Regions from separate parts of the Brevibacillus sp. AY1 genome, predicted to be linked through region 2. Evidence: predicted binding sites of a transcription regulator. Region 2 holds the regulator's gene; the other holds the start of a gene.

Region 1 (16,394 bases), on a different contig from region 2:
ATTTTTCTTCATTATTCTGACTATCTTTGTAGCAATCTATACACAGACCTTCATTATTCTCGATCTCATATTCGGTCAAGCGAGCTTGACATGTTTTGCACATCTTCTCTGTCAGTACCAAGTTCACTGTCCTATCTCCTTTCCGAGGAAATCTATCTGTATACCTTTATTATAACCATTTACTTATATAAAACTCGGTTTTTGTGTTAAAATTTTGTGAATTCTTTCAAAAATATTTTTCAGGAGCTTCTGTATGTCACCTTCCTTATTTGCTTACACGATTGACGAGGATCCCTTCCACTTGTTTTCCACCTCTCATTTGGTCGTGCTGCTGCTTTTTGTTGTGCTCACGGCCGCTCTTTTTGTATATCGGAAAAAATGCCGTTCCTCTGCACGTTCCAGGCACACACTGCGCTATACGCCTGTCTGTTCATGACATGGGTGGAAGGATATCGCCCAACGCTTCGCTCAGTCTGGAAAACGATGGGCTTTCTCAATGTGCTCCTACTCGTGGCTTTGCTGGTCAATCACTTTACAGGCGGGAACTACCTGTTCGTCTCACACAAGCCGGAGAACCCTAGCCTGATTGATTACCTGGGCGAGTATCCGTGGTACATCCTCTCCCTGGAAGGCGTCGCTTTGGCGGTCTTTCTCCTGCTTTATTGGCCTTTTGCATGGGGCAAAAAAGCAATATCCTCATCCTCACAAGAGATGTCTTCATGAAGGCAGTGCACAATTCCGTACCCAATCCTCCACGCAAGCCAAGAATCGCTGTGCGGCTGGAGACAGGTTGGCCATCGAGGGGGCACCAATTCCGATCGTTCGATAGTGGGCTCCCTCCAAAGGAATGACACAAATATTCGCAGGCAGTCGAAACAAGATCATTTCCGGGAGAATGCTGATTCCGAGGCCATTTTGCACCATCGCAATAATCGCATGATCGTCTCCCAGCTCGTATTTGATTTTTGGCTGCAGCTTGTATTCCTTTAAAATGCGCTGGATATCATTGTCACAGCCAATGGTCGGCATGATAAATGTTTCTTCTACCAGCTCGCTTACCTGTACGATTTCTCTCGCGGCAAGCGGATGATCAGAAGGCACCAGCAAGAGCATGCGATCTTTTTTGAGAGGCAGCAGATCGAAGGATGTCGCAGTAGGCATAGAGACAAAACCGAGATCTACTTTTCCCGCTGAAACCCACTCTTCAATATCGTCGTAGTATCCGTCGAACAGCTTGATTTCAATGTTCGGATAGGCGTCCTGGAATTGCTTCAAGATCCCCGGCAGCCATTGCGTCGAGACACTGGTGAATGTACCGAGATTTACGGTTCCCGACTCAATGCCTTTTATTGCGTCCACTTCCTGTTTCATTTGTTCATTGACCCGCAGAATCTCGCGCATATAGCCATACAGTCGCTCCCCATTGCTTGTCAGGCTGATTCCAGACCTCCCACGGATCATGAGTGTCAGGCCAAATTCCTGTTCCAGACTGGCTATGGCATGACTGACAGCCGACTGTGTTAACCCGAGAAGCTCCCCTGCTTTGGTCAAGCTGCCTGTTTCCATCACCGACGTGAAAACTTCGTACTTATTGAGACTCATGCATACCCCTCTTTTTCATGAAAACAATTTGTGCAAACCATAATAAACATTCATTTTTCTTATTCAAGCGATACCCTTATACTGAAAACGTATCAAGAGATAAAGTGTCCCAGCTTCAATCTGCGGGGATAAGGGAGCACGAGAATGAAACCTCAATTAAAAGCTGATCTGGCTATGCTTTTGGTAACCCTTTTTTGGGGTTCCTCCTATCTGTTCATGCAGATGGGGCTTACAGATCTGCAAACCTTCAATTTTATTGCTCTGCGCTTTTTGCTCGCCTTTGTCTTGGCTGGTCTTTTCTTTCGTCGGCGCATCCTGCGTACTCATCGGAAGACCCTCGGCAAAGCGTTTGTTCTAGGCACCCTATTGTTTGGCGTTTTTGTTACGATTACGACTGGTTTGAAGACAACCACTGCATCCCAGGCAGGTTTTCTCGTCAGTCTGACTGTCATCTTCGTACCGTTCTTATCCATGCTGCTGCGCCAGATTCCGCCGCCACGTGTTTTTCTTGGAGCGTTTCTCGCACTGATCGGTATTGGTTTGCTCACATTGAACAGCCAGCTTGAAATCAGCCGTGGGGATTTGTTATGCATTCTCGGCGCTGTGTTTTATGCCATTCACATCATCGTTACTGGCAGATGGGCAAATCAATCCGATCCGCTCCAGCTCGGTGTTTACCAGCTCGGTTTCACTGGCCTGCTTGGGCTGCTCTTTTCACTAGCTTTGGAAACGCCGCGGCTCCCCGTAACCCCTGAGGCATGGTTTGCGGTTCTGATGCTGGGAATCTTCTGCTCGGCCGTCGGATTCGTGGTGCAGACGGTAGCCCAGCAGTACACGACTCCGACGCACACTGCCCTGATCTTTTCAATGGAACCCGTATTCGCTGTCGCAATCGCGTTTTTGGTCACGGGTGAAATGCTTTCGTTGCGCGGGTATGTGGGTGCAGCCCTGGTATTGTTCAGCATCCTGATCGCCGAAATGGATCTGGGTAAATGGCTGCGACGCAAATCCTCAAAAAAGCTGGCAGTAACTGAAAAAAACGTGCAGGCATGAGGTCTTCCTCGCCTGCACGTTCATTTTTTCTGGCTTAACGCGTGTAGCAAACCTTTCCGCCGATGACGGTCATGACAATTTTCGTCGAGAGCAGTTCATCCGGGTCCATCGCAAACAAATCGTTCGAATAAACAGTCATATCGGCAAACTTGCCTCGACTCAAGGTGCCCTTCAGATGATCTTCATGGGTAACTTTTGCTCCACTGGTCGTGAATAGCGAGATCGCTTCCTGCATGGTCAGCTTCTCCTCCGGCATGTAGCCACCATGCGTTTCCCCTGGTGCTTTGCGGGTGACCGCTGCATGAATCCCCAGCAAAGGATCGATCGGCTCCACCGGAGTATCCGATCCGCCCGCACAGATAATCCCTTTATGGATCATCGTTTTCCAGATATACGAGAATGCAATCCGTTCTTCACCCACGCGATCAATCACCCACGGAAAGTCTCCCGCCAAAAAGCGCGGCTGGATGTCCGCGATTCGGTTGGGATGCTGCAAGCGCTCCAGCAGATCTGGCCGGACAATCTGCGTATGAATGAGTCGATCCCGATAGGCTGCCGGCGCGAATTGGTCCAAACTGTCCAAGACCATCTCTAGTGCCTTGTCGCCGATGGTATGGACCGCAATCGGCATGCTGAGGGCTCGCGCCTGCCGAACCAGCTCTGTCAATTCTTCTTGCTCGTGCACTGGATAGCCGCTGGTGGTCGGATCGTCCGCATAGGGAGCCGACAAATAGGCAGTGCGCCGTCCCAGTGCTCCATCCGCAAAGATCTTCACAGCTCCTATCTGCACATGGCTGTTGCCATAGCCTGCATACATCTGCTGTTCGCGCAGCTCATGCATGTGAGGATAGTAAACGAGCAGGTTGCAACGAAGCGCCAGCTCCTCCTGATTGATCAGCTCATCGTAGAGACGGTAGGTTTGAGCCAATCCACCCAATTCGCGCAAATCTTCGGTGTGCGCACCTGTCAGGCCATGCTGGAGCGCATACTGAATGGAGTTGCGCAGGCTCGTCTTCAGCTGATCGTAGCTTGGTTTGGGAATATGCGGCTTGACCAGATTGGAAGCCGTCTCCAGCAGCATCCCCGTCGGACGTCCTGTGTCCGGATCGCAGACGACCACGCCCCCTGCCGGAACTGCCATTTCCGGATGATAGCCAATCCTTTCCAGCGCTTTACTGTTGACCAGATTTGCATGCCCGCATATGCGAGAGAGCATGATCGGACAATGCGGAGCGACCCGGTCCAGCTCTTCGATGGTAGGAATTCCTCCACCATTTACGAACAGATTTTCGTCCCACCCAAATCCTTCCATCCATTCCTCGGGGCCCGTTTCTTCAGCTCTTTGCTTAATGAGCATCAACATTTCATCCTTGGAGGTCGCCTTGCTCAAATTGAGCTGCATAAAAGTCAAGCCTTGCCAGCCCAAGTGCAAATGGCTGTCAATCAAACCAGGAGTTGCTGTATGTCCCTGTAGGTCAATTACTTGAGCCCCTGTTCCCCACTGTGAGAGCATGTCCGCACCACTGCCCAAGTCATGAACGAGTCCATCCCGGACGACGAGGGCCTGGACGAACAAATGCTGCGGATCGCCCGTGTAAATCCTTCCGTTCGTAAATATCGTGGTTGTCATTGCATATGCCTCCTAGTTTAGCCTTACTCAAAACAGCTTTCGTTTTACTACTTTCTTAATTGTTCATGGGTTGCTTTTATCCTTCTTTATTCCTGAATTCAACTCCAATTTAAAAAACACTTGTTCGCATTTGGAAATCATCGGTATAATACGAGTTATGTTGCGAAAAACCAACAAGTTTTGGGAGACAAGGAGAAAACCATTGAGACGTAAGAAAAAGAAAAAAAATTCGCCTATCCTACTCTTTCTTGCCATCGTCGTCGCTGTTTGCACCTATCTGTTTGGGGAGCTAGAGACTGGTACGCCGGTCAGCACACCGACCGAAGCGGATCTCGTCCTGGAATTTCCGAGCCAGCGCTTCCCTGAGACTGCGGCACATATTCAAGCAGCTGTGGAGAATGGTCACTCCTCCATCTGCACGATTGACCGCAAAGGTGCCGATCAAAATCGGGATGAGTCCCTGCTAGGCATTCCTACCAAACGCGGCTTCGATCGGGACGAATGGCCGATGGCGATGTGTGCGGAAGGCGGCAAGGGTGCAGATATCGCCTACATATCCCCATCTGATAATCGCGGAGCGGGATCTTGGGTCTCCAATCAGCTGGAGAACTACCCGGACGGGACGCGTGTGCAATTTGTGGTGAAATGAACGTAAAACCCGCTCGGCCGTGAATGCGCCATGCGGGTTTGCTTTTGAGGAAGCAGTGGAGACTCTCCCAGCTGGTTTACACCAAAAAAGATCCCCTATAAGCACTGAGCGCTTGATCCAGCTCCTTGATATGCTTTTCGTTCAAATCCGTTCGGCTCATTTTTTTCACCTTTGCCTCTGATGCCCTTGGCAAATGTCCATACATGGCGTTTTGGATATGCCTAATACCAATATGACCGTTTCGCGTGAGATAATCTACTCTTATGGACTTCCCGCTGTTCACAAAAATTTTATACCACAAATGATCCGGCAGTTCATTTTTATGCTTGTCCAGAAAAACCCCTTGGATCACGCCATTCTCTTCTTTCATATCACGAGGTATCGCTTGTTTTGAGTTTGACTGCGCAACCATCCGTTGCAGGGCCTGATTGCCAATCGACTGCTGCAGGACGCGAATGGAGGACGAACGCATGTTAGCAGGGGTTTGCAATTGTACCAGATGGCCTGCTGTGTTTGGCGACTCTTTACTTTCTGTCACTGACTGCTTGGAAGGATGCATCGTTTCACCTCTTCGACCACGATTCTCACGTTCGAAGTATCATCTGCGGATGGATCTTGTTTGTCGAATTACGTCTATTTTTTATAAAATCGACAGCAAAAAACCTTCCCCACCGAAATACTTCCGGCAGGAAAGGTCGTGTGATTCCTTGTTTGATCTTTTTTCTACGATGTGGCTACTTTTGCTTCTCGCGTATTCACGATATGGTGGCCAAGCGGCAAGCCCCGTTGCTGCAAATCGTCGGCAGTCAGAATATGGAGCGTCTCACTTTTGCACGGCATTGGCATCAAACCACCCAGTGGACTCATCACCCGCCCGTTGGTATCTGTCTCGATGACCACGTATAAACCTTTACTCTCCAGCTGCTGCAGAAATTCACTCCAGCACTTGGAAGTAATCTGTTCTACGTGCTTGGTGAAAATCACACCCATTTCTTGTGCTAACATGTACAATCTCCTTTGTTGTATGCATCGAACTTCTCATCAAATGAAGTTCTAACGATACAAAGAATACAGGGAATCAGGATTTCTGGCAAAATCCACAATACGCTGGAAAATGCGAAATTAAGCTGTTTTCCACCGCTTTTTGCTTCCGTCGTGACGTTTCTTTCTCAGACATATCACTTTCGCTTTGTCACGCTGTTTTTTGATGTTTGCTTTTTTCACACATGCGAAATTGTCACATTTGACGCCTTTTGATAAAAACGTCTTAGGTAAGGGAGGATTTTTCCATTTATGCGCGAATGTATGTTCTTATCCTGACAAGAAAGAGGCGATTTGATGTGACTAATTTGTTTCAACGAATTGACACGGTTTTTGTCCCAACCAAGGATATTGAGAAAGCTGCCCACTGGTATGTGGATGTTCTGGGTGGTGTTCTCGGTTGGAAGAGTGAACAGGGAGAATACCAGTGCGTCAAATTCGGGGATACTTCCATCACACTGTTCCTCACAGAAGATCCCCTTTATTTTCAGCCTCGCCGTTGCGCTTTTAACTTCTATGTCTCGCGTGCCAGTGAAGCTTACGATTACCTGAAAAGCCGTGACGTTCAGGTCGAGGAAATCAAGGAGTATGGAGCCACGTACTTCGCCTTCTACGATGTGGATGGTAACTGTCTGGAAGTATGCGAATACTAGGAGATGTTCCAGCAAGGAAAGAGGGATGCCCTTTAACGGACATCCCTTTCTGCTTGCAGCAGGGCGGCAAACGAAAGCCATTGCGTACCTGTATCCACCCTCAGCTTCATTCGCTGCTGTACCTGATCGATGTGCATGACGTAGCCGGACAATCTGCTTGGTTCTTTTCCGTTATAGTAGGTGAGCACGAGAGCAGTCCCTGTCTGAAAAGCCTGCCAGACCTGCTCGCTTAGCTCTGCCAGCTGATCGGAATCCAGCTCGGGTGGAACGTAGCGACGCTCCTGTTCCTTGATGCGTGCGTACATTTCCCGATGCTCAGGGAGTACAAACCGGCTGGATACAAACAGATTATCCTTTTTCGATACGCGTGTTTCCCTCATGTTGTCCCCTCTCCTTGCTGATAGCCTGTCATCCAAAGCCCGATCAGCTCCTGGCATTCCGCCCGCAGGATTTCAATGGAATAGATCGCTTCGCGTAAATAGCCACGCTGGCGATACTGAACGACGTAGGTATGCCCCTGCTTTTGGGTGCTGACCACGTAACATCCCCGCTGACGCAAGAGCCGGCGAATCGCATGGTGCTGACGCTCTGACCAACGGGACAGCTCCTGAAAAAATCCATCGTACGACAGTTTCAGGGAGACGCGGTGCACCGAGGTCATATCCGCCATGACGACGCGAAACAAAAGGCCAAAAAGGATATAGCGCCGGACGAGATCCATCTCTGGCTCTGGCTGCTCTTTTCCTGACTCCTCGGGGCGGGTCATTTGTAGTGCCCTCCAATCTTGCGGGCGCGCTCCTTCGCCTGACCAGCCCCGAGCAGGGACGCTGCTCGCAGGATGGCATCCTGACCGTACTTCGAGCGAATGTCATCCATCGCATGAGCCAGCGAACGCCGTCTTTGATTGTCCGTGAACAGATTGAGCTGGAGCACATTGTCCGGCACCAGCTGCTCCAGATTGACTCCGACACTGCGCACAGGCGTCCCCTGCCAGTGGCGGTCAAACAGACAGCAGACCGCCTCAAACAGCGTCGTCGCATCGTTGGTCTGCTCCTCCAGCTTCAACTGACGGCCAAAACCGTTGGCCGCGTCCAAATCAGCGCCGCGACAGCCTACCGAGACGACCGATCCCATCAATTCCTTGCTGCGCGCCCGCCGACACACCTCCTCACACAGCTCCAGAAGCACCACCTTGATCTGTGCCGCTGTGTGATAATCGCGTGGCAGCGTCATGTGATGACCAATTCCTTTTTGCGTATCGTAGGTGTTAAGCGATACAGGCGAATCATCCATGCCATGTGCGGTGCGCCACAGCACCTCGCCGTTGACTCCCCAGCGACGTGTCAGGACGGCGGGAGACATCCCCGCCAGCTGTCCGATCTCGTACACTCCCATCCGATGAAAATGCCGCTTCATCCGCGAACCGACCCCGAACAGCTTCTCAATCGGCAGCTTCCACAGCGTCTCGGCCAGCTCCTCCTTCTTTAGCCAGAACACCCCCGCCTCCTGTTTTTTGGCAAAATTGTCACATGCCATCTTCGCCAAGACCTTGTTCTCTCCGATTCCCACCCGGCAGTTGATCCCGGTCTCCAACCAGACGCGCTGGCGAATTTGCGCCGCCATCTGGTACACATCTCCAAACAGATGAACACTTCCCGTCACATCGAGAAACTGCTCGTCGATGGAATACGGCTCCACTTTGTCGGTAAAGGACTCGAAGATCTGCGTGATTTGCATGGAAATACGGATATAGGTTTCCATGCGCGGCCGAACGACGACGAGGTGCCGACATTTTTGCTGTGCCTGCCACAGCGCTTCCGCCGTGACCACGCCATACGTTTTGGCGATCGGGCAGGCAGCCAGCACTACTCCGCTGCGCCGTTCAGGGTCCCCAGCCACCACAATCGGCTGGTCCCGCAGCTGCGGATTGGCTGCTTTCTCGATACTGGCGTAGAAGCTTTGCATGTCGATGAGAAAGACGATTCGCTTGTTGCCCGACTTGGTCATCATAGACCATCTCCTGTACAAGAACGTTTGTTCGTATTATGCTTTTGTTCTTAGTATAGCAAACAAACGTTCGCTTTTATACTCTTTTTTCGCCTAATAAGCTTGGTAATTTTTTGCTGTGAAAATAAACAGCCAGTCAGCAGGTACGATCACGTACACGTGCAGACTGGCTAGAAAAGCCGTTCTATGGAGCTGGAGTGGGAGGTGATGCCAAATCACGAGAGCTGTACAGATACAGCCAATTGCCATCCTTGCTCGCCCCGATCAAAAACGAGCTTGCCGGCAATCCCGTACTCAGCACACGTTCCTGCTTGCGGTCGGCGTCAAACATATAAAGCGACTGTGTGTCCACCTGCCCTTCGCTGCTATCCTCATATTGGGTGTAGACAAACTGATGGCTCCCCGGGATCCACAGTCCATCTCCCAGGAACTCCAAGACTGCCTCGGAGCCTTTAAAAATACCGGCATTGGGATACATCTGATACATTCCGTCATCGGTTTGCGTATAGCCAGACCAAGCATCTGCTGGCACCGGCGGATTCCAGTCGCTGACGGTTCCCGTCTTCCAGTCGTAGCGGTACCGCAATTCAATCAGCTCTTGCTCATTCTTGCGCATAAAGAAAGTAGCCTGCCGCCCGTCATCGGCAAAAGAAATGGTCAAGATACTTCCGTCCATCTCGCTGGTCGGTATCGTACCGCGAATGACTCCTGGCAGACGTCGTTCTTCTATTCCTGCTTCCAGATCATAGACGATCAGATCGAGATCCTTTTTTTGCTCAGCACCCCCGACAGCCATCAGCAGACGTGTGCGATCCAAACTAAAGCTGGCACCATGCACATAGCCGTCCACCCTCACCCCAGTGGCAAACTCACTTTCCGGCACGGTGACACCATCGTCTGGTTTTGCGTAGAAAAAGCCGCGACGATCGGCGATAAAATTCCCTTCCCCCCTGTAGTGTTTAGCCAAGTCCACCGGGTATCGGGTGATCGTATCGGTGTTGCTGTCATACACCGAGAACAGCTTGGGATAGATGGCATCACATTCGCAATAACGCTGATTGCGGCTCAACAAGAAAAATCGCGCTTCCGCATCCAGCATTTCCGTCACATAGTAGGTAGTGAAGTCCGTCAGCTTTTCCCGTTCTTTGCCGTCTGCCGCTACCTTCCACACCTGTCCAGGCCGCAATGCAACCGCATAAAAATCAGGCGAATCCTCAGGCAGTGAAGTACCTTTCACCGTTGTTGCCCCTGCTACATGCAGGCGATACTCCATCCAGTCACTGACGGACGTCTTCTCTGCAGGCAAAGAGACCAGCACATGCAGCTGCTGATCATGAACCCAGTGAAATTGCAGGGCAGGCTCCAAATAGTCCAAGCCTTCCCTGATCAGCTCCGGCTTGATGTGATTCCGTATGGCCTTTTCCACACTGGCTCGCTCCATCGGCTCACGGAAAAAAAGCGTGTAAGCCTGCGCATCGATTCCGACGATCGTCCGAATCGGCGAGTGCAGACTCGGCTCTCCGTTGAGCTGAATCACGACGTTCTGCTGCATCGTGGAATACGCATACGGCAGCTCCTCCACCTTCCACTCCTCCTCATCCGACGGCGGGGTCGAAACAGCAGGAATGGACTCCACTGACGAAGCTGACTCAGAGGCTGCAGCAGGCGGTCTGGAATCGCCAAAGCCGCAGCCCGCTATCAATACAGAAGTGAGGCACAACAACGTGCCCGTTCTGAAAAAACGTAATGAGAACAAGCAAAATCCCCCTTTGATATCTTCTATCTCTCTTCCCTTATTGACGCAATCTTCCTTGAATTTGTTACAAGAAAAGGAAAAAAGAAAAAGCCCTCCCGACCTTTATGGGAGGACTTCTCCACACATTCCTAGTCAAATACAATTCCGTCCAGCACACCTTCACGCTTGAGATAATCACGCAGCCAGCCGTAGCGTTCTTCTCGCCAAAAGGAGCGCTCTGCGACCAATCTGGCAGCCTCCTGCCTGGCTACCTCCAGCGCCTTGTAGTCGCTCAAAAGATCCGCCACCTTGAATTCAGGCAAGCCACTCTGTTTCGTACCGAAAAAGTCCCCCGGCCCGCGCAGCTCCAGATCGCGCTGGGAAAGCTCGAAGCCGTCTGTCGTTTCACACATGACGTGCATGCGCTCTTTTCCGATCTCGGATTTGGGATCGGCGATCAGCACGCAGTAGGACTGCTCCGAACCGCGACCGACACGTCCGCGAAGCTGATGCAGCTGGGCAAGGCCAAAGCGTTCCGCATCGTAGATGACCATGTAGGTGGCGTTGGGTACATTGACCCCGACCTCGACCACGGTTGTAGACACCAGCACCGCATGTTCTCCAGCCAAAAAAGCCTGCATGACCGCATCCTTTTCCTTGGCCGGCAAGCGACCGTGCATCAACCCCACACCAAACTCCGGGAACACCTGGGAGAGCTGCGCATGCACGTCGATCGCGTTTTGCACGTCCAGCTTTTCCGATTCTTCGATCAATGGACAGATGACATACGCCTGTCTGCCACGGCGAAGCTCTGAGCGCATCTCTTCCAGCACAGCGGGAAACTGGTCGTGCTTTTTCCAGGTCGTCTCGATCGGCTTGCGTCCCGCTGGCATCTGATCGATCGTGGAGACGTCCATATCGCCAAAAGCGGTGATAGCCAGCGTCCGCGGAATCGGTGTCGCGGTCATAAACAGCACGTCTGGTGACAGCCCTTTGTTGCGCAAAATGCGTCGCTGCTCTACCCCGAAGCGATGCTGTTCGTCTGTGATCACCAGACCCAGCTTGGAGAAGAAGACATCTTCCTGGATCAAGGCATGCGTACCTACCACGACATCGATCAGCCCCATCTGCAGCGAGCCAATGACCTCACGCCGTCTTTTGGCAGTCAGCGAACCAGAGAGGAGCGCCACCTCGATCCCATAAGGAGCCAAAAGACTGGTCAACGATTGCAAATGCTGCTCGGCGAGGATCTCGGTCGGCACCATCAGCGCCCCCTGGTATCCTGCCTTCACAGCAGCGATCAAGGCGATAGCCGCAACTACGGTTTTACCCGAGCCCACATCCCCTTGCAACAAGCGATTCATCGCATGGGGAGCACGCATGTCGTCGAGGATTTCCTTGACCACGCGCTTCTGTGCATCCGTCAGCGGAAAGGGCAAGCCCGTAATGAACTGCCGTACCTCGTCCATCGGGATCGCCAGTGCCATGCCTTCCGTCTGCTGTCGGTTGATGCGCCGCAGCGTCTGCATTTTAAGTTGAAATAAAAAAAGCTCCTCAAACATGATGCGACGCCGAGCCTGTCGGCCGTCCTCTGCATGCTCGGGAAAATGGATGGCGTGAAAGGCTTCTACACGTGGCATCAATCGATAACGCTCCACAAGCTCGGAAGGCATAATCTCCGGAATTTCGCGACCATACTGACGCAATGCCCGCTGGATCAGCTTGCGCAACAAGGTATGCGTAACATCTCCGCGCAGGGGGTAGACCGGAGCCAATTCGCCTCGCTTGGCTGCCCGCTCCGAATCCACCTCCGTCATCTCGCTCACCGTGATCTGCAGCTTGTGCTTGTCCCATTTTCCCGTCAAGAGAACTTCTTTTCCGGGCGACAATCGGGTTTTCACGAAGGTCTGGTTGAACCAGACTGCCGTCACCACGACCCGATCCATCACGACCTTGACAGAAATGCGTGACTTGCCTTTACCATAAAAACGAACAGAGGGTTCGCCGTACACTGTACCAGCAAGCGTCACCCTCTCCCCGTCCTTGATTTCCGTTAAATCGCGAACGCGGTAATCTTCATAGCGGGAAGGAAAGTACTCCAGAAGGTCGCCAATACTCTCGATCCCCATCCCCGCCAACGATTTCGCCCGTTCTTCCCCCACCCCGTGCAAGAGGGAAACGGACTTCTCATATACCCCGCTCACGGTGTATCCAACCGAACGCCAAAGATCTTGGCTTCAATTTGTCTGCCCGTCTGGGTCGCAGCAAGTCCCCCCTGCGCGGTTTCCTTCAAGGCAGTCGGCATGGCGCAGCCGATCCGGTACATCGCTTCGATCACTTCGTCTGTGGGAACAACGCTCTTGATCCCGGCCAGAGCCATGTCAGCCGCAACAGTCGCGATCGCAGCACCCATCGCATTTCGCTTCACACAAGGTACTTCCACCAGGCCCGCTACAGGGTCACAGACCAGACCCAGCATGTTTTTCAAGGCAATCGCAACCGCTTGTGCCGATTGCTCAGGCGTACCACCTGCCATCTCCACAATCGCAGCCGCTGCCATCGCGGTCGCAGAGCCTACCTCTGCCTGACAGCCGCCTGCCGCTCCCGAGATAAAAGCATTGTTGGCGATGCAATACCCGATAGCACCTGCCGTAAACAAGTAGTTCACCATTTCTTCTCTGGTCGGCTGGAGCTTTTCCGTGACAGCGAACAACGTACCGGGTACAATCCCGCAGGCCCCCGCAGTCGGTGTCGCGACGATCGTCCCCATCGCTGCGTTCACTTCATTGACGGCGACAGACATCGAGACGGCGCCCAGCAGCGTCGTACCCGAGAGAAAAGGCTTGTTCTTCATGTATTCCTGCAGCTTCTTGGCATCTCCGCCCGTCAATCCGCTATGGGAGCGGATATCTTCTGTCAATCCGCGCTGGACCGCCTTTTCCATCACGTCCAGATTGCTGTACATCTGCTGCATGATCTCATCCCGACTGCGCTGAGACACTTCCATCTCTGCTTCGATCATCACCTGGGATATTTTCTTCCCCTGGGATTCAGCCAACTCCACCAGTTCAGCCACATTGCGAAACATGCTGTTGATTCACTCCTCTATTTCACCTGGTTGCCACAGCTAATCAGCCAGAGCAAGCAGGGAAACATCAAATATATAAGGAATCTTGCGGATTTCCTCCATGACCTGTGGCGAGACGACGGCATCTGTCTCTACAGCCATCAGCGCTCGCGATCCGCGGTCGTGCCTGGAAACCTCCATCAGACCTACGTTGATTCGATGCTGCGTCAACACTTTGGCAACCGCTGCAATCATTCCGAAACGATCCTCATGCAAGACCAGCAGCGTCGGGCTGTCAAAGCCCAGCTGGCAAGTAAATCCATTGATTTCAAGCACTTCAATCTTGCCTCCGCCAATCGATACCCCGACGATCTCGATCGTCTCTTTCTCATCAGAGAGCCTGACTCTCGCCGTATTCGGATGCTCCGTCAAAACATCCGAGGTATTCAGGATGACTTCCATACCTTCATTTTGTGCAATGTTCAACGAATCCTTCAATCTTAAATCCGAAGTCTCAAAATCTAAAATTCCTGCAATTGTCGCTACGTCCGAGCCATGCCCTTGATAGGTTTTTGCAAAAGATCCGTAGAACGTCACCTGAGCGAGTGCCGGCTTTCTGCCGAACAGCCTGCGTGCCACCCTGCCGATCCGTGCAGCTCCTGCCGTATGGGAGCTCGAAGGCCCTACCATGATCGGGCCGATAATATCAAATACGCTTTTGTATTTCAACCGCTTCTCCTCCTGATATCACAAGGGGTACAACGTTCTTGTTTTATTGTATCCTACAGCATATGAAAGCGCTACATATGTTTGGGGTGTTCAGCGGACAGATGTAAGCCAAACCAAAAGCCCCCCTGCGAACGAGGGAGGCTCTCCGATATCTTCCGTGCCTACTCTTTGACCATCATGATGCCCAAGAGGCCTGGACCCGTATGTGTACCGATTACAGGACCGATTTCTAAGACATACGATTCATTGACCTGGAACTCCTGTTTGATGCGCTCCAACAGTTCAGTGGCTTGCTCAGGGACACAGCCATGCAAGACCGCCATCTTTACAGGCTGCCCTTGGGCGTATTCCTGCAAGGTTTCAAGCACACGGTTGAGCGCTTTTTTGGTTCCCCGTACCTTGTCAAAGGCCGAGACGTAACCGGCAGGGTCCAGCATCAAGATCGGCTTGATATTGAGCAGTGATCCGATCACAGCAGATGCCCGTCCAATCCGGCCGCCTTTTTGCAGGAACTCCAATGTATCCACGATGAAGTAGACCTGCACCTCATCCAGATAACGATCGATCATGTCCAGGATTTGCTGCTTATTCTTTCCTGCCTCAGCAGCCTTGGCAGCCTCGACACAGATCATGCCATGCACGAATGCGGCTTTGCGAGAGTCGATCACCGTAATGTCGACTTCATCTTCCATCATCGTCTTGGCAATCATCGCCGATTGATATGTGCCCGAAAGTGCCGCAGACAGGGTGATCACAATGATCTGTACATCTTTCCCATGCTGATCGATGATGCCCTTGTACGCTTCGGCAAAATCGATAGGAGAAGGCTGTGAAGTGGTAGGCAGAGCATCACTTTGCTTCAGCTTATCAAAAAACTCGGTGGAAGAAATCGTGACGCCATCGAGGAAGGTCTCTGATCCGAACATCACCTTCAACGGGACACTCACAATCCCCAACGATTGTCGTACAGATGCTTCAATATCAGAAGCACTGTCGGTAAGAATCACAATGGACATACGCGCATCTCCTCACACGATTACTCTACGGAATAGATAAAGGGATAAAGCGGTTGACCTCCAAAGAGTATCTCGACTTCCACCTCTGGATACACATCCGTCAAAGCGGTCTCCAGTGCTGCCGATTGTTCCTTTGTCGCATCCGCACCCAGGAAGATCGTGACGATCTCTGTGTCTTCGTCGACCATCCCCAGCAAGAGTGTCGTGGCGCTCTCCATCAGATCAGCTCCTGCGGTAACGATCTCCTTTTCTGCGATGCCGATGAAATCGCCCTCTTTAATTTCCACATCACCCATCCGCGTATCGCGTACCGCGTGGGTCACCATACCTGTCTTCACATGCGCAATCGCTTTGCTCATCGCTGCTTCATTGGCGCTCGGCTCTGCACTTGCATTGAACGAAACGAGTGCAGCCATCCCCTGCGGAATGCTCTTGCTCGGAATGACCGAGACTGGCACTTCTGAAAGCTCGGCAGCCTGCTGGGCAGCCATGATGATGTTGCTGTTATTCGGCAGAATGATGATATGCTCAGCGTTCAGATCCCCAATCGCCTTCATGAAATCTTCCGTGCTCGGGTTCATCGTCTGGCCGCCTTCGACCACGACATGGACGCCCATGCTGCGATAGATTTCCGCGATTCCGTCTCCAGCTGCTACCGCGATCAAGCCATAAGGAAGCGCTCCCAACCGCTCAGGTGCGTTACCTTGAGCCTGGTCCTTGCGCTCTTCTGCTTTCAATATATTAGCGTGCTGCTCACGCATGTTCTCGATTTTGATGCGATGCAGGCTGCCGTACTGCTGGGCATACTGCATGACATTACCCGGATGCTCGGCATGAATATGTACCTTTACCACCTCGTCGTCTGAGACAACGAGCAGTGAATCCCCCATCTTGTCCAGTTGATTGCGGAACAAGCTTTCAGAGAACGGCTTCTTGTTCGGCTCTGTGCTATTGGAGAGCCATACCATGAATTCGGTGCAATAACCAAACTTGATATCTTCTGTTTTCATGTGGATTTGCGCATTGTGATGCTCCTGCACCAGTTGATCCAGAGTCACCTGATCTACGGGCTTTGACGGTGATTTCTTGGCTTCGTCCACCGTCTCTCCACGCAGCGCGCGCAAAAATCCCTCGTATATGTATAAAAGGCCTTGTCCACCAGAATCGACCACGCCTACCTCTTTCAAAACAGGCAGCATTTCTGGTGTGCGC
Region 2 (16,394 bases):
ACTACGACACCCGGCCCTGACAGCCGGGTGTTTTTCCTTTTATTTACAACAAAAAAGATTGAATTGTCCCATCTGGTTGAACTATGATTAATTTACCATTTTGATTGGAGGTTAAAGCTAAAGATGATTCTCATTCCTCTGTCGGGCAATAGCCCACTATCCAATCATGTCAGCTATCATGTCTCTCCGCTGTATGAATTAGCGGCGAGTCTACACGCGTTGGCACAGATCGAACCACCAGAGCCATATCAAGTATGGACGAACGAGGTCATCGAGAGGTTTCGTATGGAAGGTCTGTTCAATGATTGGGATTATCTTTGTCCCCTGTTTCGATACGGCATCCCAGATCTATTCGAAGCGGATCAAACCAAAGGAGTAATGAGCGTTTCTGAGCTGTACCAATATTTTGTCACACTCACAACAGATGCCTTTGCTCAAAGCTTGAAGCCGCTTATTGCCAGTTGGAACCACTATCATGAACGTCCTCCAGTCGCTGACGACATACAAAATGACCCTGACTTTGTCAAAGGCCGCTTCAACCTGTTTATGTCTTCGTACTGGCAGTTGCTTTTTGAAGCGACCTGGGAAAAAATAGCCCCGCTTTTTGTTACTGAAGCGGAAAGAATTCAGCAAGCTTGTGCAGACTTTCCGACTCTACAATCCTATCTATACAAACTTTTCCCATCATTCTCATTTCAAGAGGAAAGGAACATGCTTGCCTTACACACTTCTGACCCTGATGAACAAGTACAAAGCCTGATCTTGCAGCCCAGTTATTTTACCTGTTCCACTTCCCACTCAAAGAAAAAAACGAGCCTCTATCTGCTTTACCCACTCAGCTATTCAAGCCGTTAACCCAATAAAAACGCCCTACGATGGGCGTTTTTCGTATTGTCGCATGTGTGCAACAATGAGTTTATCCAGCTGTTGGCTAATTCTCACGATTTCTGGGTCACGAAAATTGTAACCTGCGTTTTTTGCAGCGCTTTCGAGCTTATGCCGCAAGTCATCAATCATCTTACTCGTAATCTCCATGCTGCCGACCCCCACCCGCACTAAGTCTCCCACTATTTTACATTATATACGATATACTGGAAAGGGTAATATGTGGAAGAAATAGCCTTGCACCGATTTTTTGGTACAAGGCTATTGATTTGTACGTTTATAGTTATGTCTGCACTCGTGGTGAATAGAGCCTACTTCATTACATGAATCGGATGACCCAATGCCAATTCGGCAGCTTCCATCGTAACTTCGCCCAAAGTTGGATGCGCATGGATGGTCAACTCGATATCCTCTAAGGTCGCACCCATTTCAATAGCCAATCCTACTTCAGCGATAATATTGGACGCTTCTGGTCCCACGATTTGCGCACCAAGAACGAGCTTAGATTCCTTATCGGCAATCAGTTTTACATAGCCTTCGCCTGCATTAACGGACAGCGCACGTCCGTTTGCTGCGAAAGGAAAACGACCGACAATATAATCGATACCCTGTTCTTTTGCTTCTCTTTCGTTGATTCCAACGCTTGCAATTTCCGGATCGCAGAAAACAACAGCAGGAATTGCCTTGTAATCTACTTCGGAAGGTTTGCCCGCGATTGCTTCAGCCGCCACTTTCGCCTCATATGAAGCTTTGTGAGCCAAAGCTGGTCCAGCTACGATATCACCGATCGCGTAGACATTCGGGATGTTCGTACGGCCTTGCTTATCGACAACGACCAGACCTCTGTCTGTCAGGTTCATTCCCACTTCACGTAGACCAAGCTCATCTGTATTTGGACGACGTCCTACGGTAACCAGGATGTATTCAGCTTCGATTTTCTGTTGTTCGCCCTTCACTTCAGCGGAAACAATGACGCCATTTTCGGTCTCTTCCATACCTTGAGCCAAAGCCTTGGTTTTGATTTCCACGCCCAGCTTTTTCAGCTTGCGCTCCACCAATCGCGGCATATCCGGCTCAAAGCCCGGCAGAATCTGATCAGAACCTTCGAGGATTGTCACTTTCGTACCGAATTTCGCAAACACGGTACCCAGCTCAATCCCGATATATCCACCACCGATGATCACGAGGCTTTTAGGCAGCTCCGTGAGGGAGAGTGCTTCTGTAGAAGACAGCACACGTTTGCCAAACGGGAATGCCGGCAGCTCGATTGGACGAGAGCCTGTCGCGATGATGCAATGCTCAAAGCGATAACGGTTTACATCGTAGCCGTGGAATACACGAACTTCATTTTCAGTTACGAACAAGGCTTCTCCAGGGATAACCTGGATTTTGTGTCCTTTAAACAGAGAAGCGACTCCACCTGTCAATTGTTTGACAATGCCGCCCTTCCATTCTTGTACTTTGGCAAAATCCACTCGTACGTTATCCATGGTAATCCCCATAGATGCGGTATGCTGCGTATGCTCATAGGTGTGAGCTGCATGGATCATCGCCTTGGAAGGGATGCAACCCACGTTTAGGCACACACCGCCTAGTTCTGCTTTTTCCACCACAGCAACTGTTTTCCCGAGTTGAGCCGCACGGATGGCTGCTACATATCCGCCGGGACCAGCGCCGATGACGAGGACGTCTACTTCTGTTGTAAATTCTCCTACTACCATAGTTGTTTATCCCTCCATGACGAGCAGCGTAGGGTTTTCCAGAAGCTGCTTCACGTAGTTGACAAAACGCTGTGCAGGCTCGCCATCCACCAAGCGATGGTCAAAGCTGAGCGAGAGAGACAGGACTTGACCCACTACGATTTCTCCGTTTTTCACCACTGGTTTTTCGGTGATGCGGCCGACTCCCAGAATGGCAACCTCTGGATAGTTGATAATTGGGGTAAAGAACATGCCACCGGCAGAACCAATATTGGTGATGCTGAATGTGGAACCTTTCAGATCATCCGCAGTTGCTTTGCGGTCACGAGCTTTTTTCGCAAGTTCACCGATCTCCGCCGAGATTTGGAAGATCGATTTGCTGTCAGCACCTTTCACGACTGGTACCAAGAGACCATCCTCGGTGGAAGTCGCGATCCCGATGTTATAGTATTTTTTGTAGATGATTTCTTGTTTTTCATCATCGATGGAAGCGTTCAGCTCAGGGAATTTCTTCAATCCTGCTACTACAGCCTTCACGATCATAGGCAGATACGTCAGTTTGATGCCGCGTTCTTCTGCCAAAGGCTTCGCTTCTTTGCGCATTTCAACAAGCGCTGTCACATCTACTTCGTCGAAGATGGTGACATGTGGTGCTGTATAAGCGGACTTGACCATCGCTTTGGCAATCGCTTTACGCATGCCTTTGAGTGGTACACGCTCTTCTATCTCTCCACCTTGGGTAGGAGTGTAATGAACGGTAGGGGTTGCAGCTGCTTGGGAAACACCTGTCGCTGCTTGCGCTTCGCTTGCTGGAGCCACAGCTGCCGCATTGGATTGCTCTGCTGCTGGAGCTGACGCTGCTACTGCACCGCCTGCTACAAAACGGTCTACGTCTTCACGAGTAATGCGTCCCAGCTTGCCGGTTCCCGGTACTGTGTTCAGGCTAACTCCTTTTTCACGTGCATATTTCCGCACAGATGGAGTGGCCAATACGTGCTTGCGATCAATCGGTGCAGCTACTGCTGTAGCTGTTGCCGCAGATGCCAAAGGCGTTTCCAAAGACTGGTTCGCGTTTGCACTCACTTGGGAGCCAATATCGCAGCCTGGCTCCATCTTTTCATCTGCTGCAGGCACTGGTGCTGCTTCTGTTGCTTGCGCTTCACCATGACCGTGGTCAGGCAGGTTCGGGATTTCCCCTTCCACTTCGAATTCAATCAATGGATCACCTACGACACTTACGGTGCCTTCTGTTACTTTCAGATCAATGACTTTTCCTTTTACAGGAGAAGGTACTTCTACTACTGCTTTATCATTTTGTACTTCCATGATCACTTGGTCTTCTTCTACGGAATCCCCCGGCTGGACGTGCCATTTGACGATCTCGCCTTCATGGATACCCTCACCAAGCTCTGGGAGTCTGAATGTAAAACGACTCACGCTATTCTCCTCCTTCATAAACACTTGCCGTATTTTCAACAGGTTTGTGCCAAAAGAAGGCGGAAAGCTCTCAACTTTTCCGCCAATTGTATCCTTGTTAAGCCATTAGAAGTCAAGCACTTGGGTCAGGCCGTCCACAACACGCTTCACGTCTGGGAGCCATACATCCTCTGCCTGTGCAAAAGGATATACGGTATCAGGAGCTGTTACGCGCAGGACAGGTGCTTCCAGGTGAAGAATGGCACGCTCATTGATTTGCGTGATGATTTCCGCTGCTACACCAGAAGTTTTTTGAGCTTCCTGTACAACAATGGCACGGTTGGTTTTCTTCACAGATTCCACGATCGTGTCGATATCGAGTGGGCTAATCGTTCTCAGGTCGATTACTTCTACTTTCGCTCCACGTGCTTTCTCGATTTCTTCAGCCGCTTTCAGGCTGGTATGCACCATCGCACCATACGTAATAATGGTAACGTCGCTACCTTCTTTGACGATGTTCGCCTTGCCCAGCGGAATGGTGTACTCACCCTCTGGAACTTCTTGGCGGAACGAACGATACAGCTTCATATGCTCCAGGAACACGACTGGATCGTTGTCGCGGATTGCAGAGATCAGCAAGCCTTTTGCATCGTATGGATTGGAAGGAATGACGACTTTCAGACCTGGGGTTTGCAGCATCAAGCCCTCGAGGGAGTCAGCATGCAGCTCAGGTGTTTTCACGCCTCCACCAAATGGAGAGCGGAATGTAACAGGACTGGAAAAACGTCCGCCGGAACGGTAACGCATACGAGTTGCTTGGGAAGCAATCGCGTCAAATGTCTCGAATACGAACCCGAAGAATTGGATCTCGGCTACAGGACGGAATCCGTTGATGGAAAGTCCTACTGCCAGTCCGCCGATTCCGGACTCAGCGAGCGGCGTATCAAATACGCGCTGCTCGCCGAATTCTGCTTGCAGTCCTTCAGTAGCGCGGAATACCCCGCCGTTGTTCCCTACGTCTTCCCCAAAGACGAGTACGGTTTCGTCGCGTTTCAACTCTACGCGCATTGCATCCGTAATGGCTTGAACCATTGTCATTTGTGCCATGGCTTACTTCGACTCCTTCGCCAGGTATTCTGCCTTTTGCTCTTCCAATGCAGGTGGCAGTGTCTCGAACATTACATCGATCAGCTCGGATACTTTCATTTTTGGTGTTTCATCTGCTTTTTTGATGGCGTCAGCTACCGCTTGTTTCGCTTCTTCAATGACAGCTTCCTCGTCTTTTTCGCTCCAGAGGCCTTTGCCTTCCAGGTATTTGCGGAAGCGAATCAATGGATCTTTCAGTTCCCACTCGCTTTGCTCTTCGCCTGTACGGTAGCGAGTTGGGTCGTCCCCTGCCATCGTATGAGGGCCATAGCGGTAAGTCAAAGCTTCGATCAGTGTTGCACCTTCGCCGTTAACACCGCGCTCTTTTGCTTTTTGTACAGCATAGTAAACCGCCATGATGTCCATACCGTCGATGCGCTCGCTTGCAATCCCTGCTGCAACCGCTTTTACAGCGATGTTTTCAGAAGCCGTTTGCTTTTCGAACGGAAGAGAAATCGCATAGCCGTTATTTTGAGAGAAGAAGATGACAGGCAGCTTGTACACGCCTGCAAAGTTCATGCCTTCGTAGAAGTCACCTTGCGAAGTTGCTCCATCACCGAAGTAGTTGATCGCAACGCGCTTTTCACCGCGCAGCTTGTAGCCCATTGCAACACCAGTTGCTTGCGTACATTGAGCTGCGATGATGATTTGCGGCATCAGAACATTGACGCCTTCTGGAATCCGTCCACCCTCGATATGTCCGCGGGAGTATAGGAATGCTTTATGCATCGGATAGCCGTGCCACACCATTTGTGGAATGTCACGGTAGCTAGGCAGGATGAAGTCTTCTTTGGAAAGAGCAGCCTCGGAACCGATCATGCTCGCTTCTTGTCCTGCTACAGGTGCGTAAAAGCCAAGACGACCTTGACGGTTCAAGCTGATCGCACGTTGGTCCCACACACGTGTGAATACCATTTTACGCATGAGTTCGCGCAATTCATCATCAGAAAGATTGGGCATCAAGTCAGGACGGACTACAGTCCCATCCGGTGCAAGAATTTGCAGCGGGGTGTTATTGCCTGTTTGTTCAACAGCAGTGGATACGCTCATCACATTTCACCTCGTCACTAGTTTAAGGGCTTTTCCTGTAACCTTCGCTCGCCGGACAAATGAACCAAGCGATTGCTCAGTCATTGGGCGATAGATGATCCAAAGGAAGAATCCCTGGGAAAGCAGAAGAAAAGTTGATCTGTGTAATCGGTTTTCAAGCACCTGTTACACTACCCTGTTATACCTCAGGGAAAAGTCTGTTCAATGTGTTATAGTATTGATATTACAGGGTTTATTTCCTCTCTGTTATCATTTACTATAAAAGCTGTATCAGTTTTTTTCAAGCCTTAGTTTTATATTTGATGAAAACAGGGGGGCCAAAAAACGTGTCTGATTATGTAAAACGCACGATTGTCAAAGAAGAAGTACCCAGTACTCACGTGGATTCACCACGTTTGGTCAAAGTTTATTTGCCACCTGGATATAATGAACTTCTCTCCTATCCCGTTGTCTACTGTCAGGATGGAAACGACTTTTTCACGATGGGACGAATTGCTACGATCGCCAACCAGCTTATTCTGGAGGAAGGCATTGAACCATTCCTGATCGTCGGCGTCTCGGTTGAGCGCAGCAAACGCACCAGTGAATATGCCGCTACTGGTTCACGCAACGAAGCGTACAAGCGTTTCTTTACAGAAGAATTGCTCCCCTATATCGAGGAGCGCTACCCTGTCCGCCGGGATTCCTCGGCACGAGTATTGGCTGGTGATTCGCTTGGAGGCACCGTATCGTTACATCTTGCACTGGATCGCCCTGACCTATTCGGACGGGTTCTCTCCTTATCAGGCGCCTTTTTCCAAACGACCCAAGACCAGCTTGCGCAAGCAGAAAGCCTTTCCTGGCTGAACATCTGGATGGTCGTCGGCCTGGATGAAACAGCCGTCGAAACACACACAGGCACGTATGACTTCGTCCACTGGAATCGACTCGCCAAAAATGTGCTGGAGCAAAAAGGTGCAGCTATCTCCTACCGTGAAAAACCAGGGGATCATGTCTGGGGTTTGTGGCAAAAGGAATTGCCTGATGGACTTCGTCACTTTTTCCCTGCTCTCCGCCTGTAGGCTTCACCCGGGCTACAAGCCGTTAATTTCCTGAATATCTTCATAGCTGTAATAGCGGCCATCTGCCAGGTAAATTCCTTGGTGGGTGGCTTTATCGATTTCTCCAGCCACTTGCGTATCATTGCCGAGCACGATATTGACTATTTTGCTTTCATCACGTTGCATCTGGTTTTGGATGCGTTCTCTGTCTTTTGCTGAAATCATGGTTATCCCTCATTTCCTAATGATTGGATACCCTTAGTATTTCTTTGGCTTTGATGATTTACACGCAAGATGGACGGATTCACTTGCAGCGCAAAAAAGAAGCCCCCACTTAACGGAGGGCCTTTGTCTCTTCCACGATGCCTTCCATGATCTCGAGCACGCGGGTAATATCCTGTTCTTCAATATGTCGGTGTGTCGTGAAGCGGGTTACGTACTGGTCGAAATCGTTGGCAAGTACTCCTTTTTCCCGCAGACGTGAAATAAATTGTTCTGCTGTAAGTTTCAGGGAATGCGTGTTCACCAGAACGATGTTTGTCTCTACAGGTTCTACTTCAATCTGCAATTTTTGAAGGCCAACCTCCAGCTGCTTGGCACGATCATGGTCTTCCTGCAAACGCTGGGTCATCTCTGTCAAGGCCAGAATACCCGGCGCGGCCAGATACCCCGCTTGCCGCATACCTCCGCCCAGCTTTTTGCGCCACCATCTCGCTTCTTCAATAAAGTCGCGATCACCCGCCAAAACAGAGCCTACCGGTGCACTCAAGCCTTTTGACAAACAGACTTGAACTGTATCGGTATAGCGAGTCAGCTCACGTACATCGATCCCTAAAGCTACGGCTGCATTATACAGACGAGCGCCATCTAAATGGACCGGAATATGCCTTGCAGATGCTACATCGTATACGGCTTTCATCTGGTCAGGGGTAAGGACAGCCCCACCCGCTCGATTATGTGTGTTTTCCAAACAGATCAATTTGGTACGAGGATAATGAATATTCACCCCGCGAATGGCCTTCTCGACATCTGTTGCTTGCATCGCCCCGCGGACCCCAGGCAAAGTACGTGTCTGCACGCCCGCTAAAGCCGCCATCGCCCCAGCTTCGTAATAGAACAGGTGGGACTCAGCTTCCAGAATCACTTCATCGCCATTTACACAATGGGTAAGCACGGCAACCTGATTCCCCTGCGTTCCACTGGTAACAAACAAGGCAGCTTCTTTTCCTAAATAATCAGCTGCGATTTCCTCCAAACGATTGATGGTTGGATCTTCTTTGTATACATCATCGCCGACTTCCGCTTGGGCCATCGCATCAATCATGGCTTCCGTCGGTTTTGTTACGGTATCACTGCGCAAATCTATCTTTTTCACAGCTCTATCCCCTCTCTTCCGTGACTCCCTCTAGAGTTTCAACATTGCATCTGCATTTACCTCTTTGCTAAAATGTAGAAGAGACTTTATCAAAGTTAGGAGACTTGCCTCATGAAAGTAAAAATCACGCGTAATGCGGCGAAGCAACTCAAGCCCATTTTGGATCAGGAAGAAGACAAAGAACTAAAGCTTCGCGCTTACATAACACATGCGCATGGCGACCATGCACATTATGGCCTAGCTTTGGACAAGCCTACTGAGGACGATGTTGTGATTTCGACGGACAAAGAAATTGACGTCGTTTTAAAAAAGGATGATCCTTTGCTCGATGGAATCACGATTGATTATCTATACCTGCCGCAAGAAGGCTTCGTGATTACCAATCCTTCCAAAGGTAACCACGGCGATCATTAATCTCTAACGAATGACAAAACCCCCAGCTCCTTTTTGCATTGCTGGGGGTCTTTTGGTTACTCATTTACATAGTAATCTACCGGCAGATCTGCCAATAACGGCGCGTTTTCTCCTTGCCTTACAGTCAACACCAAGCGATGGACAGGTCGCGTCATCGCTACGTAAAGCAGCTTCGCATCCCATTCATTTTCTTCGTATTGATGGACATCGAGCAGGATCACCGCATCAAATTGCAAGCCTTTGGTCAAAAAGGCCGGCATGACGGTAATGCCTCCGGGATATTGCTTGTCTTTACTGCCTAGCAAGGTTATATTTGGAAGCTTTTCTTTGAGTGCCTTGTGTGCTTTTTTACTTCCCTGAATGGTCTTTGCGACAATCGCAATCGATTGAAGTCCTTCCCGTACATACTGCTCTACGCGATCGGCAACCATTTTCCACTGCTCTATTTCGGCAGAAGATGTAAGTAGAGATGGCATTTCACCGTGTCTCAAGACAGGTTTCGCTAAAATGGTTTCCGGCAATTCAATGCGGCGCAAGATCTCATTGGCACAGCGCATAATTTCAACAGTAGAACGATAGCTTTGAGAGAGTGTGTAATAGCTTGCACGGGGTTGCTGAAAGATTCCCTGGGTTAGTTCATCCCAGGAATGAATGCCCCTATATGCGTGAATCCCCTGAGCAATATCTCCGACAACGGTTAACGAATGTCCCTTGGTCATAAGGGCAATGACCCCGATCTCCAAAGCACTCAGATCTTGCGCTTCATCAATCACCGTATGGTCAAAATGTCCCGCCTTATCCAGTCCTTCAATCAGATGCTGCAAGTACAGGAGCGAAGCAATATCCTCTACTTCCAGTCGTTCCTGTTCAAATAGCTCTATTGTTGACGTACTGACATCGTGTACGATCTCGTCTGAAATGTCTGCAGGTGCCAGCAAGCGCAGGAGCTGTTCGTCAGTCATCAGCTCACGGTATGAGGCAAACACTTCAAGTCGCGGAAACGAAGTCATGTACTGATCGAGAATTTGATCGAGCATTTTCTCAAATTTAGCCAAGCCCTGTTTATCCAGATCTACTTTTAATTCACGTAAATGCGCGTAAAACTTCTTATTCATTTCCTGCTTCAGGTGCTTGCGCAAGGCATCAAGCCGTCGCTGGTACGGCAGGTTGGAGAATAGCTCCAAAAAGCTCTGTTTAATAAACTCACCATCAATGGCAAAAACCTGTTTGGTCCTCGTGTAGACGAAGCTGAGCTTTTTAAAGGGGATTCTTGTCCCTACAATATGCCGTATATACTGTTCCAGAGTGTCACGGCATGCCAGCGAACCCTTGAATCTCAGACGGTTTCGCGCCATTTCCTGTTCTCTTGGATTCTGATCTTCCTCAAAGAATAGCGTCAACGGCTTATCCGGGCTCGTAATTCGCCAGCCTTTTGGCATGATGGGTTTGACCAGACGAGCAGCCCAATCTACAAAGGTAGACTGTTGGACGTCATCCACGCCGAGTTCTGGCAAAACCTCGGAGATATACGTCAAGAACATGCGGTTCGGTGCAAACACCATGAATTTTTTCGAAAGCATGGTGTCCTGGTAGTTATAGATCAAATAAGACAAACGGTGCAGGGCGATCGTCGTCTTTCCGCTACCGGCAACCCCCTGAACCACGATCGGCCTTTCTTTTTCAGCACGAATGATATCGTTTTGTTCCGATTGAATCGTAGCGACAATGTCCTTCAATCGACTGTCGTTCGTCTCATTCAAGTTCGCTGCAAGAAACTCGTCGATAAAACCCTCCTGCAAAAATTCGTCAGGATGTCCCATCTCCCGGTTGATCGTTTCTTTGACCGCTCCGTCATAGATCCCGGTTATTTTTCCATGCTCAATCGCAAAATTACGCTTCAGTCTCACTTCTCCACGAACAATCTCTCTACCCATTCGGTAAAAGGCATCCTTACTTTCACCGGAGTAATACAGACTGGCAATCGGTGCTCTCCAGTCCACCACGATGGAGTCAAATGTATCACTTCGCACAATGCCGCGCTTTCCTATGTAGACCGAGTCCAGTTCATAGACCTCATCCTTCAAGAAATCCACTCGACCAAAATAAGGCTTTTCTCGCCCCTGATCTTCCAAATAGCGCAGGTCCTTTGCTTTGGAGAAATTCACTACCTGCTTCACATAATCATCAGTAGCGTCCCGAATATCCTCGCGTAATTGAGCAATCTCATTATCGATGATGGAAACGGTCTCCTCTAGCTTCTTTTGCTCCTGATCATAATCACGATGCTGTATAGCCAACTGTCATCCTCCTCTCAAAGTTTGGTTGATGGACAGCTATACTGTCACTGAAAACTGTCGTGCCAGCCAAATCCCTGCACCGCACGCCAGTATACTCGCGACCACGCTGGTCAAACCATAGGTAATCCCTTTACTGTAGTGACCCTCCATCCAAAACGTGACAACCTCCAGTGAGAAAGTGGAAAACGTCGTAAACCCTCCCATCAAGCCAGTTGCGAACAAGAGGTACAATTCCGGAGAAAGCACTCCCCGTTCCTTTCCCCAGACCGCAAATACGCCTATACAAAATGATCCAACGATGTTTACGATCCAAGTTCCATACGGCCAACCGGGTTGATTGGCCACCAATGACAGTGCGTAACGCAACAACGAACCGACGGCACCGCCAACCGCTACTGCTAGCCACCCCATTGCTTCTCCTCCATTCGTGAAGAATCACAACCTTGCCCGATCCATTATTCATAGAAAAAGACACCCAAGCCTCATGCGTGGATGTCTGTTGAATATCGGTATCTGTTATCTTACTGTTTTGGACCGTTTTCTTCAAGGTCTTCTACGTAACGAATGGAATCCAAATTAGCTCGCAACGAAAGCTTAACAGCGTCGATATATTTTTGGCGAAGTGCTTTTTGCTCGCTTTTCTCTTCATCCGACAATCCCACTTCGCGAGATTTTTTGGAAAGCTCGTTAATACGTTTGATTTCTGCGTCAGTTACCACCGCTGGTTCCTCCCACTTTGCAGGTATGCCGCTCTATTATACCACACAGCCTATCCAGCGCAAATCTAAGAGCCGTCTAAGATTGAGGGATCGGAATCAGCAAGGTCTGGCCTGGATAGATCACGACATCTTCCAGTTCATTGATGACCTTGATCTCTTCTACTAATCGCTGCACATCCATGTTCGCTTCTTCCTGATATCGTACTGACAGCTTCCACAGGCTGTCCCCCTCACGTACTGTCACCTCTTGTACTATGAGAGAAGGAGCGCTCGCAACTACCGCTTCATTTTCTTTTCCTGCAGAGCCTTCTGCCACCGAAACAAACACCAGTTCGGTCAACAAGTAAAAAAAGAGAGAAAAAGTGATGAGAAAGAGAATAGCCTGTCCTCTCGTAACACCAAATCGCACTCGGCGTACTTCCTTTTTGGCAAATCGGTTATGTAAATGAGTAGCATGCATGATTAACCCTCCTGCAAACGTACGTTCTGTTTTCTTGATCTCATCATAAATGCGAACACTTGTTCATGTCAAGCGCATTTGACAAACTTTTTCTAGCAAATCGAGAAAAAAGTCGAACTTATGTTTGTCGAACGCAAGATCCCATGGTACAATATAGAAAACATGTTCGAGAAAACAGAGGTGTTTTCATGTCAAAACTATCCAATCGGCAACAAGCCATCATCGACTTCATTCGCAAGGAAGTTCGTGAAAAAGGGTATCCGCCGTCTGTCCGCGAAATTGGCGAAGCTGTCGGACTAGCCTCCAGCTCCACTGTACACGGCCATTTGGCACGACTGGAAAAAAAGGGCCTCATCCGTCGCGACCCTACCAAGCCAAGGGCGATTGAATTATTGTCCGAAGAGGATCGCTTTCAAGACGATTTTGAAGATTTTGTGGTTCGTGTTCCTGTCATCGGTAAAGTTACGGCTGGTCAGCCAATTACTGCGATCGAAGAGGTGGAAGAGTATTTTCCACTTCCAGAGAGCATCGTCACAGCGGACAAGGTCTATATGCTGCGAGTCTCTGGTAACAGTATGATTGAAGCGGGTATTCTGGACGGCGATTATGTGATTGTTCGCCAGCAAAGTGTTGCGAACAATGGCGATATCGTTGTTGCTATGACCGAAGAAGACGAAGCGACTGTAAAGCGATTCTTCAAAGAAAAAAATCACTTCCGCCTGCAACCGGAAAACTCGACGATGGAACCGATCATCCTGGACACTGTAACTATCTTGGGCAAAGTGATCGGTGTCTATCGATTGATGCATTAATTTCACATTAGAAAACTTGGCTACGGCCAAGCTTTTGGCGGAGCCTTAGTTGCACTTATACTATCTTCCGCTAATCTTTTTAGCGCTTTAGCGCACTTAAACTTTCCGATCGTACAAAAAAGACAGCCTCGGCTGTCTTTTTGCTTTCCTCCATTCGATTTGCATCCTCAGATCGCGAGGAAAAACCAGATGATCATTGCAATTTGAATGACCACTTTCACTACCGCACTGCTGAGAAATCCGATTAGGGATCCCACTCCTGCCTTTACTGCTCGCTCAATAGGCTGATTTTGCAAAAGCTCCACAACAACTACCAGTACAAACGGCAATATGATCATCCCAAATGGCGGAAAGATAAAGATCCCCAGAATGATCCCTACAACGGCAGCGAACGACGACCACTTCGATCCACCGTATCGTTTGACAAAATACATATTGGTCAAAAGATCCGCACCATACATCAGTATACTTAACACTACCATGCCCCACCAGAAGGATGCTGGCAATCCCTCTCCAGGTCCCGCCACAAAAAAGTGGTAAAGTAAAAATCCTCCCCACAACAGCACCGTATCAGGAAGCACAGGCAAGAATATTCCAGCGATGCTTAATAGGAAGAGAGCCACGATGATAACCCACAGCAGTATCTCCATGAATTGCACTCCTTTCTTCTAGTGGTATACGAACCAACCCTCTTCTTCGTTGCATGTTGTGCCTGCTTCTAGAAAAAGAACATCTATTTATTATGGAAGCCCTATGCGATAATACCACTTAGGATTCTGTGGTTTTCATGGGATAATGGTTCATTATTTCCTTTTACATCTGCAAAAATAGATTCAGAACATAAAACGAGAGTCGTTTTTTGGGGGAGATCAACATGTTTGAGCTTTCAACATTGGGAACATTCATCGCGTTCGTGATAGGCCTATTCTTAATCCCTGGCCCTGCTGTGCTGCTTACGATCACTCGTACCGTGCAGGGTGGACGTAGAGCTGGCATTCTGGCTGGACTGGGCATTGCCACAGGCGATTTGATCCATACGCTCTTTGCTGCATTGGGACTGTCCGCGATCCTGATGCACTCAGCACTTGCATTCAACATCGTCAAGTATGCCGGGGTCATTTACTTATGTTATCTGGGAATTCGCGCGATCATGGAGAAGCCGCAGGATGACAATCAGGAAGTCTCTGACTCCGGTACGAAGGATGTCACATCTTTTAAAGCCTACTGGCAGGCAATCGTAGCAGAGGTCCTTAATCCGAAAACAGCATTATTCTTTCTGGCCTTCATCCCACAGTTTGTTCATCCGGAGCGCGGAGCATCCTTTATCCAGTTCATGGTTTTAGGTCTGATCTTCGTCGGACTTAGTGTGCTGTATACATCCCTCATCGCATGCAGTATCCGCCCACTTGGCGTTTTGGTCAAAAAAATCAAATGGCTTGGCCCTTGGAAGAACAAAATTGTCGGCTTTATTTACATCAGTCTGGGCTTAAAGGTGGCGCTGGAGTCAAAGTGAGCTTGAAGTACAGAGGATAACCCTGATTTTTCGATACAGCAGCAAAAACCAGATTATCGATCGTGATAAGCTGGTTTTTTCAATTAATTATGGAAAAGGAAGAAATCCTATTCCATCTCACGCCCATGTAAAGGTGGGTTCTACTAAGTTGTCCTTTATACGGGATCGGTAATTGCTTGAATACACTCTGGCCCATCATTCTTGGGGCTGCCAACGCTAGCTGGCACTGCGTATGCTTTCATTTGTTCGGCTTCATATGGAACCATTAAGGACTGCAATAATTTCAAATCGTACATCTCGCGGTTTAACCAGATCTGCTCATCCTCTCGTCGCAAAATGACTGGCATCCGCTCATGAATCGTGGCAGCTACTGCATTCGGGCTTGTCGTAATAATGATACAGGTATGTACTTTCTCGCCATCCGGGCTTGTCCAGGTGTCGTAAAGACCAGCGAATGCGAACGGTTCACCGCTCTTCATCATGATTCGCATGGGCTGCTTGGATCGTCCTGTTTGTTTCCACTCATAAAAACCGTCTGCGGGAATGATACATCGCTTTCGCTCCAGCAAGCGTCGGAAAGCCGGCTTTTCATGCAAGGTTTCAGCGCGTGCATTAATCATTTTTCCACCAATCTTCTGATCCTGTGCCCAAGTCGGAATCAATCCCCAGCGGAGGTGCCCAATACGGCGCTTCCCTTTATCCTCGATTATAGCTGGTATGAGTTGTCCAGGTGCGATGTTGTATCGTGTCTGCCACACGAAGGGCATGTCATCCAGTTCAAAGCGTAGAACCAACTGATTCGGATCAGTCACAAGCGAAAAACGTCCACACATCCCCATCACCTCAACCATATCTTAACCGACTCCATATAGAAAATCACTTTTGTCTTGAATGAGCTCTCAATCGAGGCGGGTAAAACGTGCAAGTGAACATGACCTAAACAAGAATGACTCCTCCTCTTACACCTACAGAGAACAATTTGTCCCCCATTTCTCTGTAGAATTGTAGACCGTCCACTCTTCTAGTCAAAATACCAAAAATCGAAAATTGTGGGGATGCCCTTGTCCATCTCAGTACCGCCAGTTTTTCTCCGTTTTCGACGTTGAAAACGCAACAAATACTTCAGTACTTGTAAGAATCAACCGGGAACAAGCTCAGAGGCTCCTTCGCAATGGAGCACGGAGAATTCCCGTGATTAGGAGACCATTCTAATTGTCTCGGCTGGATTCTTTCAGCAACAGTAATAGAAACCCTGCGGAGAAGCTGCTGCAGGGTTATTGCTTTTACACATTGTGATAAAACCCTCTCTCCTTCGATCGCTGATATTTCCTCTGGCAAGGGTATCTTCCTCAAATAATGTCAATAGGTCGCTGCCAAATCAATTTCGCCGATGCCGGTGAATAGCGACAGCATCCTCGTTCGATTCACCGCCTATTTAACATCATTGAGGATGTTGTTTTGTAGCATGAGACAACATTATTGATTAAAGCGCGTCAAACAAATAACAACTTTTTCGAGGTGAATACCTTTGTGGATGAAGCTATCTGCTGTCGCTTTGAACATCCTC

What was found. The regulator LexA, encoded in region 2, represses DNA repair genes until DNA is damaged. The targets are predictions, from matches to a motif close to CGAACATATGTTCG.
Region 1: the regulator LexA is predicted to act here: its motif matches at 8,695-8,708, upstream of JZI27_RS05960 (DNA polymerase IV).

Annotation. Positions count from the first base shown of each region.
Region 1 covers NZ_JAFLPN010000004.1:30,646-47,039, forward strand. The annotation lists gene JZI27_RS05910 (TMEM164-related integral membrane acyltransferase) at 379-723, shown strand; gene JZI27_RS05915 (LysR family transcriptional regulator) at 718-1,602, opposite strand; gene JZI27_RS05920 (DMT family transporter) at 1,747-2,655, shown strand; gene JZI27_RS05925 (amidohydrolase) at 2,690-4,285, opposite strand; gene JZI27_RS05930 (NucA/NucB deoxyribonuclease domain-containing protein) at 4,563-4,934, shown strand; gene JZI27_RS05935 (hypothetical protein) at 5,011-5,493, opposite strand; gene JZI27_RS05940 (hypothetical protein) at 5,658-5,939, opposite strand; gene JZI27_RS05945 (VOC family protein) at 6,275-6,628, shown strand; gene JZI27_RS05950 (YolD-like family protein) at 6,661-7,008, opposite strand; gene JZI27_RS05955 (YhjD family protein) at 7,005-7,394, opposite strand; gene JZI27_RS05960 (DNA polymerase IV) at 7,391-8,638, opposite strand; gene JZI27_RS05965 (hypothetical protein) at 8,820-10,391, opposite strand; gene recG (ATP-dependent DNA helicase RecG) at 10,520-12,574, opposite strand; gene sdaAA (L-serine ammonia-lyase, iron-sulfur-dependent, subunit alpha) at 12,571-13,458, opposite strand; gene sdaAB (L-serine ammonia-lyase, iron-sulfur-dependent subunit beta) at 13,498-14,166, opposite strand; gene JZI27_RS05985 (DegV family protein) at 14,328-15,182, opposite strand; gene JZI27_RS05990 (DAK2 domain-containing protein) at 15,203-16,394, opposite strand, start outside.
Region 2 covers NZ_JAFLPN010000021.1:30,514-46,907, reverse strand. The annotation lists gene JZI27_RS16445 (hypothetical protein) at 124-855, shown strand; gene JZI27_RS16440 (aspartyl-phosphate phosphatase Spo0E family protein) at 871-1,035, opposite strand; gene lpdA (dihydrolipoyl dehydrogenase) at 1,197-2,606, opposite strand; gene JZI27_RS16430 (dihydrolipoamide acetyltransferase family protein) at 2,613-4,022, opposite strand; gene JZI27_RS16425 (alpha-ketoacid dehydrogenase subunit beta) at 4,128-5,108, opposite strand; gene pdhA (pyruvate dehydrogenase (acetyl-transferring) E1 component subunit alpha) at 5,112-6,197, opposite strand; gene JZI27_RS16415 (alpha/beta hydrolase) at 6,524-7,258, shown strand; gene JZI27_RS16410 (hypothetical protein) at 7,271-7,462, opposite strand; gene ltaE (low-specificity L-threonine aldolase) at 7,572-8,612, opposite strand; gene JZI27_RS16400 (HesB/IscA family protein) at 8,724-9,026, shown strand; gene JZI27_RS16395 (HelD family protein) at 9,083-11,323, opposite strand; gene crcB (fluoride efflux transporter CrcB) at 11,360-11,734, opposite strand; gene JZI27_RS16385 (DUF896 domain-containing protein) at 11,845-12,042, opposite strand; gene yneA (cell division suppressor protein YneA) at 12,119-12,502, opposite strand; gene lexA (transcriptional repressor LexA) at 12,691-13,314, shown strand; gene JZI27_RS16370 (DUF456 domain-containing protein) at 13,482-13,964, opposite strand; gene JZI27_RS16365 (LysE family translocator) at 14,189-14,827, shown strand; gene JZI27_RS16360 (SOS response-associated peptidase) at 14,983-15,660, opposite strand.